Regions from separate parts of the Streptomyces hazeniae genome, predicted to be linked through region 2. Evidence: riboswitches for the same ligand, from Rfam matches in the RefSeq annotation. Region 2 holds a riboswitch; the other holds the start of a gene.

Region 1 (4,516 bases), on a different contig from region 2:
CCGCGCACGACCAGCCCGAGCCGCTCGAGATCGGTCCCGAGACCGACGAGAACGGCGTCAAGCGGAAGGTCGGCGCCGGCACCCGGATGCGCGCCAAGCTCTCCAAGAGCTACTTCGGCCCGGAGAGCGGCCAGATTCCGAAGCCGACCGCCGAGGAGTACCGGGAGATCACCAGCGGCCACGGCCACCACTGATCGCCCCGCCGCCGACCGGACCGCTCCGGCGGCGCGCACCACACCGTGGGCCCCGGCCCTTCCCCCGAGGAAGGGCCGGGGCCCACGGGCGTTGTCCGGGTGTTTCCCCGGCTCACGATGCGGGCGTTGCGCCGGGCCCGGCGCACCGCGCCGATAGGGTGAGCAGCGTGCGACGGTACGCGTGCCGCCGCCCCCTTCCCGACGGGCCGCGGCCGTCCGCCGCCGGCCCCCTGCCCACGGTCCGCCGGTGCCCCGGCCGGGCCGACGAACCCAGGAGCGTGCAGCATGAACACCGTTCCCGACGTCGGCTCTCCCACCGGAGGCGACCTCACCTGGCCGGACGTGCTGAGCGCCCTGCTGGCCGGCGAGGACCTCTCCGCGGACGCGTCCGCCTGGGCGATGGACCGCATCATGCGCGGCGAGGCGACGGACGCCCAGATCGCCGGGTTCGCAGTCGCCCTGCGGGCCAAGGGCGAGACGGTGGACGAGGTGTCCGGCCTCGTGCGCACCATGTACGCGCACGCCAACGTCATCGACGTGCCCGGCCCGACCGTGGACATCGTCGGCACCGGCGGCGACCGGGCGAAGACGGTCAACATCTCGACGATGTCGGCGATCGTGGTCGCCGGCACCGGGGTGAAGGTCGTCAAGCACGGCAACCGTGCCGCGTCCTCCGCCAGCGGCGCCTCCGACGTGCTGGAGAAGCTGGGCGTCAACCTGGAGCTGACCCCGCGCCGCGTCGCGGAGGTCGCCGCGGAGGCCGGCATCACCTTCTGCTTCGCGGTGAAGTTCCACCCGGCGCTGCGGCACGTCGCCGCCGCACGACGCGAGCTGGGCATCCCCACCTCGTTCAACTTCCTCGGCCCGCTCACCAACCCGGCACGGGTGCGCGCGCAGGCCACCGGTGTCGCGGACGCCCGGATGGCGCCGATCCTCGCCGGCGTGCTCGCCGAACGCGGCTCCTCCGCGCTGGTGTTCCGCGGCGACGACGGCCTGGACGAGCTGACCACCACCAGCACCTCCACGGTGTGGATCGTGCGCGACGGCACCGTCCGCCGGGAGAGCTTCGACCCGCGGACCGTGGGCCTCGAGATGGTGCCCGTGGAGGCGTTGCGCGGTGCCGACGCCGCGTACAACGCGGACGTGGCGCGGCGCCTGCTGGAGGGCGAGCAGGGGCCGGTCCGGGACGCCGTGCTGCTCAACTCGGCGGCGGCGCTGACCGCGCTGGAACCGACGGACCAGCCGCTCGCCGACCAGCTCGCGGCGGGCATCGCGCGCGCGGCGGAGTCCCTGGACTCCGGCGCCGCCAAGTCCGCCCTCGACCGCTGGGTCGCCGCCTCCCACGCGTAGGTCCTGTCGTTCCTCCGGCCCCCGGCGCCGCTCGCGGTGGCGGGGGCCGTCGGCGCGACCCGTCGGGGGCGTGTGGCATACTGCCGTCCAGGTCACGAGTGACAGCGACGAAGGCCCCGGCCCGCTGTCCGGCAACCCTCCTTCCGTGGCGGGGTGCCCCGGGTGATGACCAGGTCGCGGACACGCAAGGTCCGCGGCAAGCGCGGATCCCTCTTCACACAGCCAGGGGTCCTGGTCATGAGGGAGTGCTCTGCACATGTCCGTCTCCGCCCCTGCCCCCGCCGCTGCTCGCACCGCTGCGGCGACGCCGCTGCCCGTCCTCGGCGACGACGTCCTCGTGCCCGTCGCCGACGGCACGGAGGTCACCTACGCGGCGCTCGACCAGGCGGCCAGCGCCCCCGTGCTGCGCCGCGTGTGGGACGACGTCGCCGCCTACCTGCCCTACTACGGCAGCGTCCACCGCGGCTCCGGCCACCTGTCGCAGCTGTCCACCGACCTGTACGAGCGCAGCCGTGCGACGGTCGCCGCGTTTCTCGGCTGCCGTGCCGACGACCAGGTCGTCTTCACCCGGGGCACCACCGACTCGCTGAACCTGCTCGCGGCGGTGGTCCCGGACGGCACACGGGTTTTCGTCTTCGAGAGCGAGCACCACGCCGCGCTGCTGCCGTGGCGCCGCTGTGAGACGACCGTGCTGGACACGCCGCGCAGCCCGCAGCAGGCGGTGTCCGTCCTCGAAGCGGCGCTGCACGGCGGCCCGGACGGGCCCAAGCTGGTCTGCGTCACCGGGGCGTCCAACGTCACCGGGGAGATCTGGCCGGTCCGCGAGCTGGCCCGCGTCGCGCACCGGCACGGTGCGCGGGTGGTCCTCGACGCGGCGCAGCTCGCCCCGCACCACCCGGTGGACGTGGCGGGGCTCGACGTGGACTGGGTCGCCTTCTCCGGCCACAAGCTGTACGCCCCGTTCGGTGCGGGTGTGCTGGCCGGGCGGTCCGACTGGCTCGACGCGGCCGAGCCCTACCTGGCCGGCGGCGGCGCCAGCCGCCGGGTCGCCCGCGAGCCGGACGGCGGCCTCGACGTCGCGTGGCACACCGGCACCGCCCGCCACGAGGCGGGCTCTCCGAACGTGGTGGGTGCTCACGCGGTGGCGTCCGCGTGCCGCGCGCTGGCGGAGGCCGGGCTGGAGCTGCTGGTGCGGCGCGAACGCGCCCTGCTGGAGGTCCTGCTGGACGGGCTGGCCCAGGTGCCGGAGGTCCGGGTGCTGTCGCTCTTCGACCGCGGCGAAGACGGCGTCGGAGGGGGCGGCGAAGGCGGCCGCGCCGCCGGACGGGTCGGCGTGGTGTCGTTCGTCGTGGACGGCTGGGACGGCACGGAGTTCGCGGACGCGCTGTCGGCGGAGTACGGCATCGGGGTGCGCAGCGGACTGTTCTGTGCGCATCCGCTGCTGCGGAACCTGCTGGGGCGGGGGCACGACGAAGGCGGCGACTGCGGTGCGCCCTCGGCAGGGGCGCTCAACGCGGTGCGGGTCAGCTTCGGGGCGGGAACGCCGGACGAGCACGTCGAGCGTTTCGTCCGCGCGGTCCGTTCGCTGGCCGCCCGTCGCTGACGCGGTCATCCGTCCTCCCTCGCCGGACGGGGCGCGAGACCAGCCCGTCCGGCCAGGGAGGACCGGGCCCGAGGCGGAGCCCGGCGAGGGGCGTGCCCGCGGCGCGGATCACCCCCCGGAGGGGCTACGCGTCGAGGCCGATGGCGAACGCGGCCTCGAGGTCGTGCTGGGAGTAGGTGCGGAACGCGATGTGCGTCTCGGTCGACAGCACTCCGGGCACCTTGCTGATGTGCCCGGGGATCACGTCGGCCAGGTCGTCGTGCCGCGCCACCCGCACCATCGCGATCAGGTCGTGCGCCCCGGTCACCGAGTACACCTCGCTCACGCTCTCGATGGCGGCGATCTGCTCGGCGATCTCGGGGATGCGGTCGGTGCTGGTCTTGATCAGCACGATCGAGGTGATCACGGTGAGATCCCTTCGTCGGGGGCGGCGGCCGGGCGGCCGGGTGCGTCCGCCGTGCGGAAGCGTCGCCAGGCGTAGAGGAAGCCGAGCATGAAGCCTACGACGTGGGCCAGGTAGGCGACGCCGGGACCGTCCGTGTCGTGGCGCGCGGCCAGCCACTGGAGAGCCAGCCAGAACACCAGCACCAGCCAGGCGGGGAAGCGCAGCGGCAGGAACCACAGGAAGGGGAACACGCTGGTCACCCGTGCCCGGGGGAGCAGGTAGAGAAAGGCGCCCAGCACACCGGAGATCGCCCCCGACGCGCCGACCAGGGTCTCGTCGGAGCCGTGGTGCGCGGCGGCGTAGCAGAGCATCGCCGCGTAGCCGACGACCAGGTAGCAGAGGGTGAAGCGGATCGCGCCCGTCCGTCGCTCGACGCTCTCGCCGAAGACGAACAGGAAGAGCAGGTTGCTCAGCAGGTGCAGCCACCCGCCGTGCACGAAGAGCGAGGTCAGCGGGGTGAGCAACGGGCGCGCCGCGCCGCTCCACAACTCGGTGGGGACGACGCCCCAGCGCCGGTAGTAGGAGGCCTGCTCCCGGTACAGGGCTCCCTCACCGCCCGTGCCGAGCCCGGCTACCGGGCCCAGCAGGAAGACCGCGGCGCAGAGGCCGATGAGGGTGTACGTCGCCACGGGGTGACCGCGCACCGAGCGGGTAGGAGGGCGGGTACCGGTGGCGGACATGCAGCGGATGATGACGGGTCGGCCACGGCGGGGTCCGCCCGACACGCGCTGCGGGCCCGAGGTCGTAAGGTGACCGGCAGTACACCCGTGGAGACGATGGGGTCCCCGGACGGCCGGCACCGAAGGAGTGTGGACGACATCATGGCGGTTCCCCAGCCCACGAGGACGACACGCTGGCGCTGCACGCTGTGCGGCAATCTGACCCGGTTCGACGTGACCCGTTCCAGCACGGTGGTCGAGTTCG
Region 2 (4,516 bases):
AGCCCCTCCAGCTGCTCCAGGAACCAGTCGGCGGGCGGCAGCGCCGTGGCCGCGTCGGCGAGCCGCTTGGACCGTTCGGCCCGCTCGCCCTTCGGCATGCTCAGCGCCTCGTGCAGCGCCCGCGCGGTCTCCGCGATGTCGTACGGGTTGACGGTCAGCGCGTCCTCGGCCAGTTCGGCGTACGCGCCCGCCTCCCGGGACAGGACCAGCGCGCAGCCCTCGTCGGAGACCACGGGGACCTCCTTGGCGACCAGGTTCATGCCGTCGCGGATGGGGTTGACCAGGGCCACGTCCGCCATCCGGTAGGCGGCCAGCGAACGGGCGAAGTCGTCCTCCACGTGCAGCACGACCGGGGTCCACGCCGGCGTGCCGAAGTCGGCGTTGATCTCCTCCGCGACCTCCGCCACCTCCGCGGTGTACTCCTGGTACACCGCCAGGTCCTGCCGCGAGGGGTAGGCGAACGCCAGGTGCACCACCCGCCCCTGCCACTCCGGGTGGTCGGTGAGCAGGCGGCGGAACGCGTACAGGCCGCGGACGATGTTCTTCGACAGCTCGGTGCGGTCCACCCGCACCACGATGCGGCGGTCGCCGCCGCCGATCTGGGCGCGCAGCTGCTGCCGCCGCTCCGCGACGTCGTGGCGCCGGGAGCGCTCGCGGAGGAAGTCGCCGTCCGCGCCGAGCGGGTGCACGCCCAGGCGGGTGGTGCGTCCCTCGTGCACGACGTGGACGTGACCGTCCTCGCCGGTGGTCACCTCCGCGCCCAGCACGTCCGCGCAGCAGTCGGCGAAGGCCCGGGCCCAGCGGGCGGTGAGGAACCCGGCGCGGTCCGCGCCCAGCACCCCGCGCAGCACGTCGGCGGCGACGTCGTCGGGCAGCATCCGGTAGTAGTCCGGCGGCGCCCAGGGGGTGTGCGAGAAGTGCCCGATCCGCAGGTCGGGCCGGCGCTCGCGGAGCAGCGCGGGCACCAGGGAGAGGTGGTAGTCCTGCACCAGCACGGCCGCGCCCTCGGCGGCCTCCTCCGCCAAGGCGTCGGCGAACGCGGCGTTGTACGCCTCGTAGGCCGCCCACTGCCGGGCGAACTCGGCGTCGAAGGAGGGCTCCACCGGCGTCCGGTAGAGCAGGTGGTGCACGAACCACAGCACGGAGTTGGCCACGCCGTTGTAGGCGCCGTCGTGCACGTCGGCGGGGATGTCGAGCATCCGCACGGCCTGGCCGCCGGTGTCGGCGGAGTCCAGCCGCCGCCCGGCGCGGGAGGCGGCCTCCCGGTCGGGGGAACTCAGCGCGGAACACACCCAGACGGCCCCCGTCTCCGGGCCGATCGCGCTCAGCCCCGACACGAGGCCGCCGCCGCCCCGTCGGGCGGTGAGGCGGGCCGGGTCGTCCTCGGCGGGGCGGTAGGCGACGGGGCCTCTGTTCGACGCGACGAGTACCTGGGCGGAGCGCTCAGCGACCATGGCCGGAGCCTAGCCGTCCGCGCTCCCGCGCAAACGTACGCCGCTCCCGCGCCGCCGCACGCTGCCGCCCGCGGCGCCCCTCGTCCGGAGCCGTCCCCCCGGGGGCGTCCTCCGGGCCGCACGCTGCCGCCGGGCCGGGAGGAGACGCCGGCCGCGGCGCGGTGAGCGGGGTGCTCAGGCGGGGCGGCGGGCGGCGTACTCGGGGACGCTCAGCATCGGCGGCCGCTCCACCTCGTCCACGGCGAAGGTCCGGGCGGCGAAGCCGCCCGCGTCCGCGCGGGCGAACTGCGTCAGGCGGTGCCGCACCGCGAGCCCGTCGCTCCCGCGGGGCAGCCGCACCTCCGCCGTGCGGAGGATGGCCGCGGCCATCCGTCCCAGCGCCTGACCGTCCTGGTGCCGGTGCCGCCGGACGCCGACGTCCACCTGGGCCAGCGCGTCCAGGCCCGCCAGGCCGAGCGCGTCCACCAGCAGGCCCAGCTCCACGCCGTAGCCGACGGGGAACGGCAGCCGTTCCAGGAGCGTGCGCCGCGCCGCGTACTCGCCGCCGAGCGGCTGGACGAAGCCCGCGAGGCGCGGCCAGTGGAGGTTGAGCAGGGGCCGGGCGACCAGTTCGGTGACCCGGCCGCCGCCCTCCGGACTGTCGCCGAACGGCCGGTCGTACATCGCCTTGACCAGTTGCAGGCCGGGATCGGTGAGCAGCGGGCCGACGATGCCGGAGACGAAGTCGGCGGAGAAGTCCCGCAGGTCGGCGTCGACGAAGCAGACGATCTCGCCGCTGGTCGCGAGCAGCGAGCGCCAGAGCACCTCGCCCTTGCCGAGGACGGCGGGGACCCGTGGCAGCACCTCGTCGCGGTGCACCACCTTCGCGCCGGCCGCGGCGGCGACCTCCGCCGTACGGTCGGTGGAGCCGGAGTCGAGCACGAGCAGCTCGTCGACCAGCGGATGAGGACCGTCCATCAGATCGCGGCGGATCACGGCGACGATCTCGCCGACGGTGGCCTCCTCGTCGAGGGCGGGCAGCACGACGCTGACGCCGCCGGCCGGCCCGGCGGCGCGTTTCGCCGCGGCGAGCGCCGGGAGCGGGCGGTCTGCCGCCGCCCAGGAGCGGCGGTCCAGCCAGTCGCGGACCTCGTCCAGCACGTCTGCTCTCCTGCTGCTTTCCTGTAGGTGTGGGAACCCGCCCCCGCTCCAGCGTGCCGCCGCGCGAGCGTACGGCGCCGCTGCGACCGCACTGCGGGCACCGCGTCTCGCGGTGCGGACACCCCGCAGGCGGGGCGGGGGCCTTGGGCTACAGTCTTGAACAACGCGACCGGCCCGGACATGCCGGGGTCGGACGCACGGGTCCGAGTGACCCGACCCACAACTTCACACCGCTCATCCAGAGGGGCAGAGGGAACGGCCCGATGAAGCCCCGGCAACCCTCCAGCCGGTCTCGCGCATCCAGGCGGGCCCCCGGCTAGGGAAGGTGCCAATTCCGGCTCGTGGCGAGATACGCCACGGGGAAGATGAGGAGAAAGGGCCTCGCCTTCATGGCTGTGCAAGCTCCCGAGCAGTCCGCCGACACCGCCGCCACCGCTGCCGCCGACGTCTCACTCGGTCCCGCCGTCGCTCTGTCCTGTCGCGAGTGCGGCGCCCGCAACCCGCTGGGGCCGCTCTTCGCCTGCGAGGAGTGTTTCGGTCCGCTGGAGGTCGCGTACGACCTGCCGACCGGCGACCCGGAGGGCCTGCGGAAGCGGATCGAGGCCGGTCCGGCGAGCATCTGGCGCTACGCGCCGCTGCTGCCCGTCCCCGCCGACGTCGCGGACCAGCCGAACACCGACCCCGGGTTCACCCGGCTGGTGAAGGCCGACAACCTGGCCCGCGAACTGGGCGTCGCCGCGGCGGGCGGCACGCTCCACGTCAAGGACGACTCCGGAAACCCGACGCACTCCTTCAAGGACCGGGTCGTCGCCATCGCCGTCGAGGCGGCCCGCGCCTTCGGCTTCACCACCCTCTCCTGCTCCTCCACGGGCAACCTGGCCGGCGCGGTCGGCGCCGCCGCGGCCCGTGCAGGCTTCCGGTCCTGCGTGTTCATCCCGCACGACCTGGAGCAGGGCAAGGTCGTGATGGCCGCCGTCTACGGCGGTGACCTGGTCGGCATCGAGGGCACGTACGACGACGTGAACCGTTTCTGCTCCGAGCTGATCGGCGACCCGCTGGGCGAGGGCTGGGGCTTCGTCAACGTCAACCTGCGCCCCTACTACGGCGAGGGCTCCAAGACCCTGGCGTACGAGATCGCGGAGCAGCTCGGCTGGGAGCTGCCCGACCAGATCGTCATCCCGATCGCGTCCGGCTCGCAGCTCACCAAGATCGACAAGGGGTTCAAGGAGCTGATCGCGCTCGGCCTCGTCGCGGACAAGCCGTACCGGATCTTCGGCGCGCAGGCCGAGGGCTGCTCCCCGGTCTCCCGCGCCTTCAAGGACGGCCACGACGTCGTACGACCGGTGAAGCCGGACACGATCGCGAAGTCCCTGGCCATCGGCAACCCGGCGGACGGCCCGTACGTGCTGGACATCGCGCGGCGCACCGGCGGCGCGGTGGAGGACGTCACCGACGCGCAGATCGTCGACGCCATCACGCTGCTGGCCCGCACCGAGGGCATCTTCGCGGAGACGGCGGGCGGGGTGACCGTCGGCGTCACCCGGAAGCTGATCGAGGACGGCCTGCTGGACCCGTCGCTGAACACGGTGGTGCTGAACACCGGTGACGGGCTGAAGACGCTGGACGCCGTCGCGGACGCCGCCCGGCCCAGCGCGACCATCCGCCCCAGCCTGGACGCGTTCCGCGCCGCGGGCCTGGCCTGACGCGGCGCGGGCGTCCCGCGGCGTCGTGCCGCCGCGTCCCCCTGCTGCGCACTGCTGCGCACTCCGAACCCACGGAAGGTGAACCCATGAGCGTCAACGTCCGCATCCCGACCATCCTGCGCACCTACACCGGCGGCCGGGCCGAGGTCCCGGCCGAGGGGGTCACGCTGGCCGAGGTGCTGGCCGACCTCGAGAAGAACCACACCGGCATCGGCGCCC

The links. A riboswitch is a leader RNA that binds a small molecule or an ion and turns the genes downstream of it on or off. The one in region 2 is predicted to bind S-adenosylmethionine.
Region 1: it holds a riboswitch for S-adenosylmethionine, as region 2 does, so the genes downstream of both, RM572_RS27390 (aminotransferase class V-fold PLP-dependent enzyme) here and thrC (threonine synthase) in region 2, are expected to answer to the same signal.

Annotation. Positions count from the first base shown of each region.
Region 1 is NZ_JAVREQ010000039.1:13,131-17,646, reverse strand. It holds gene qcrB (cytochrome bc1 complex cytochrome b subunit) at 1-194, shown strand, start outside; gene trpD (anthranilate phosphoribosyltransferase) at 480-1,544, shown strand; SAM riboswitch class IV at 1,635-1,753, shown strand; gene RM572_RS27390 (aminotransferase class V-fold PLP-dependent enzyme) at 1,801-3,147, shown strand; gene RM572_RS27385 (Lrp/AsnC family transcriptional regulator) at 3,272-3,553, opposite strand; gene RM572_RS27380 (rhomboid family intramembrane serine protease) at 3,550-4,272, opposite strand; gene RM572_RS27375 (hypothetical protein) at 4,414-4,516, shown strand, end outside.
Region 2 is NZ_JAVREQ010000004.1:105,637-110,152, reverse strand. It holds gene RM572_RS06885 (alpha,alpha-trehalose-phosphate synthase (UDP-forming)) at 1-1,454, opposite strand, end outside; gene RM572_RS06880 (glucosyl-3-phosphoglycerate synthase) at 1,629-2,594, opposite strand; SAM riboswitch class I at 2,826-2,966, shown strand; gene thrC (threonine synthase) at 2,984-4,297, shown strand; gene RM572_RS06870 (MoaD/ThiS family protein) at 4,384-4,516, shown strand, end outside.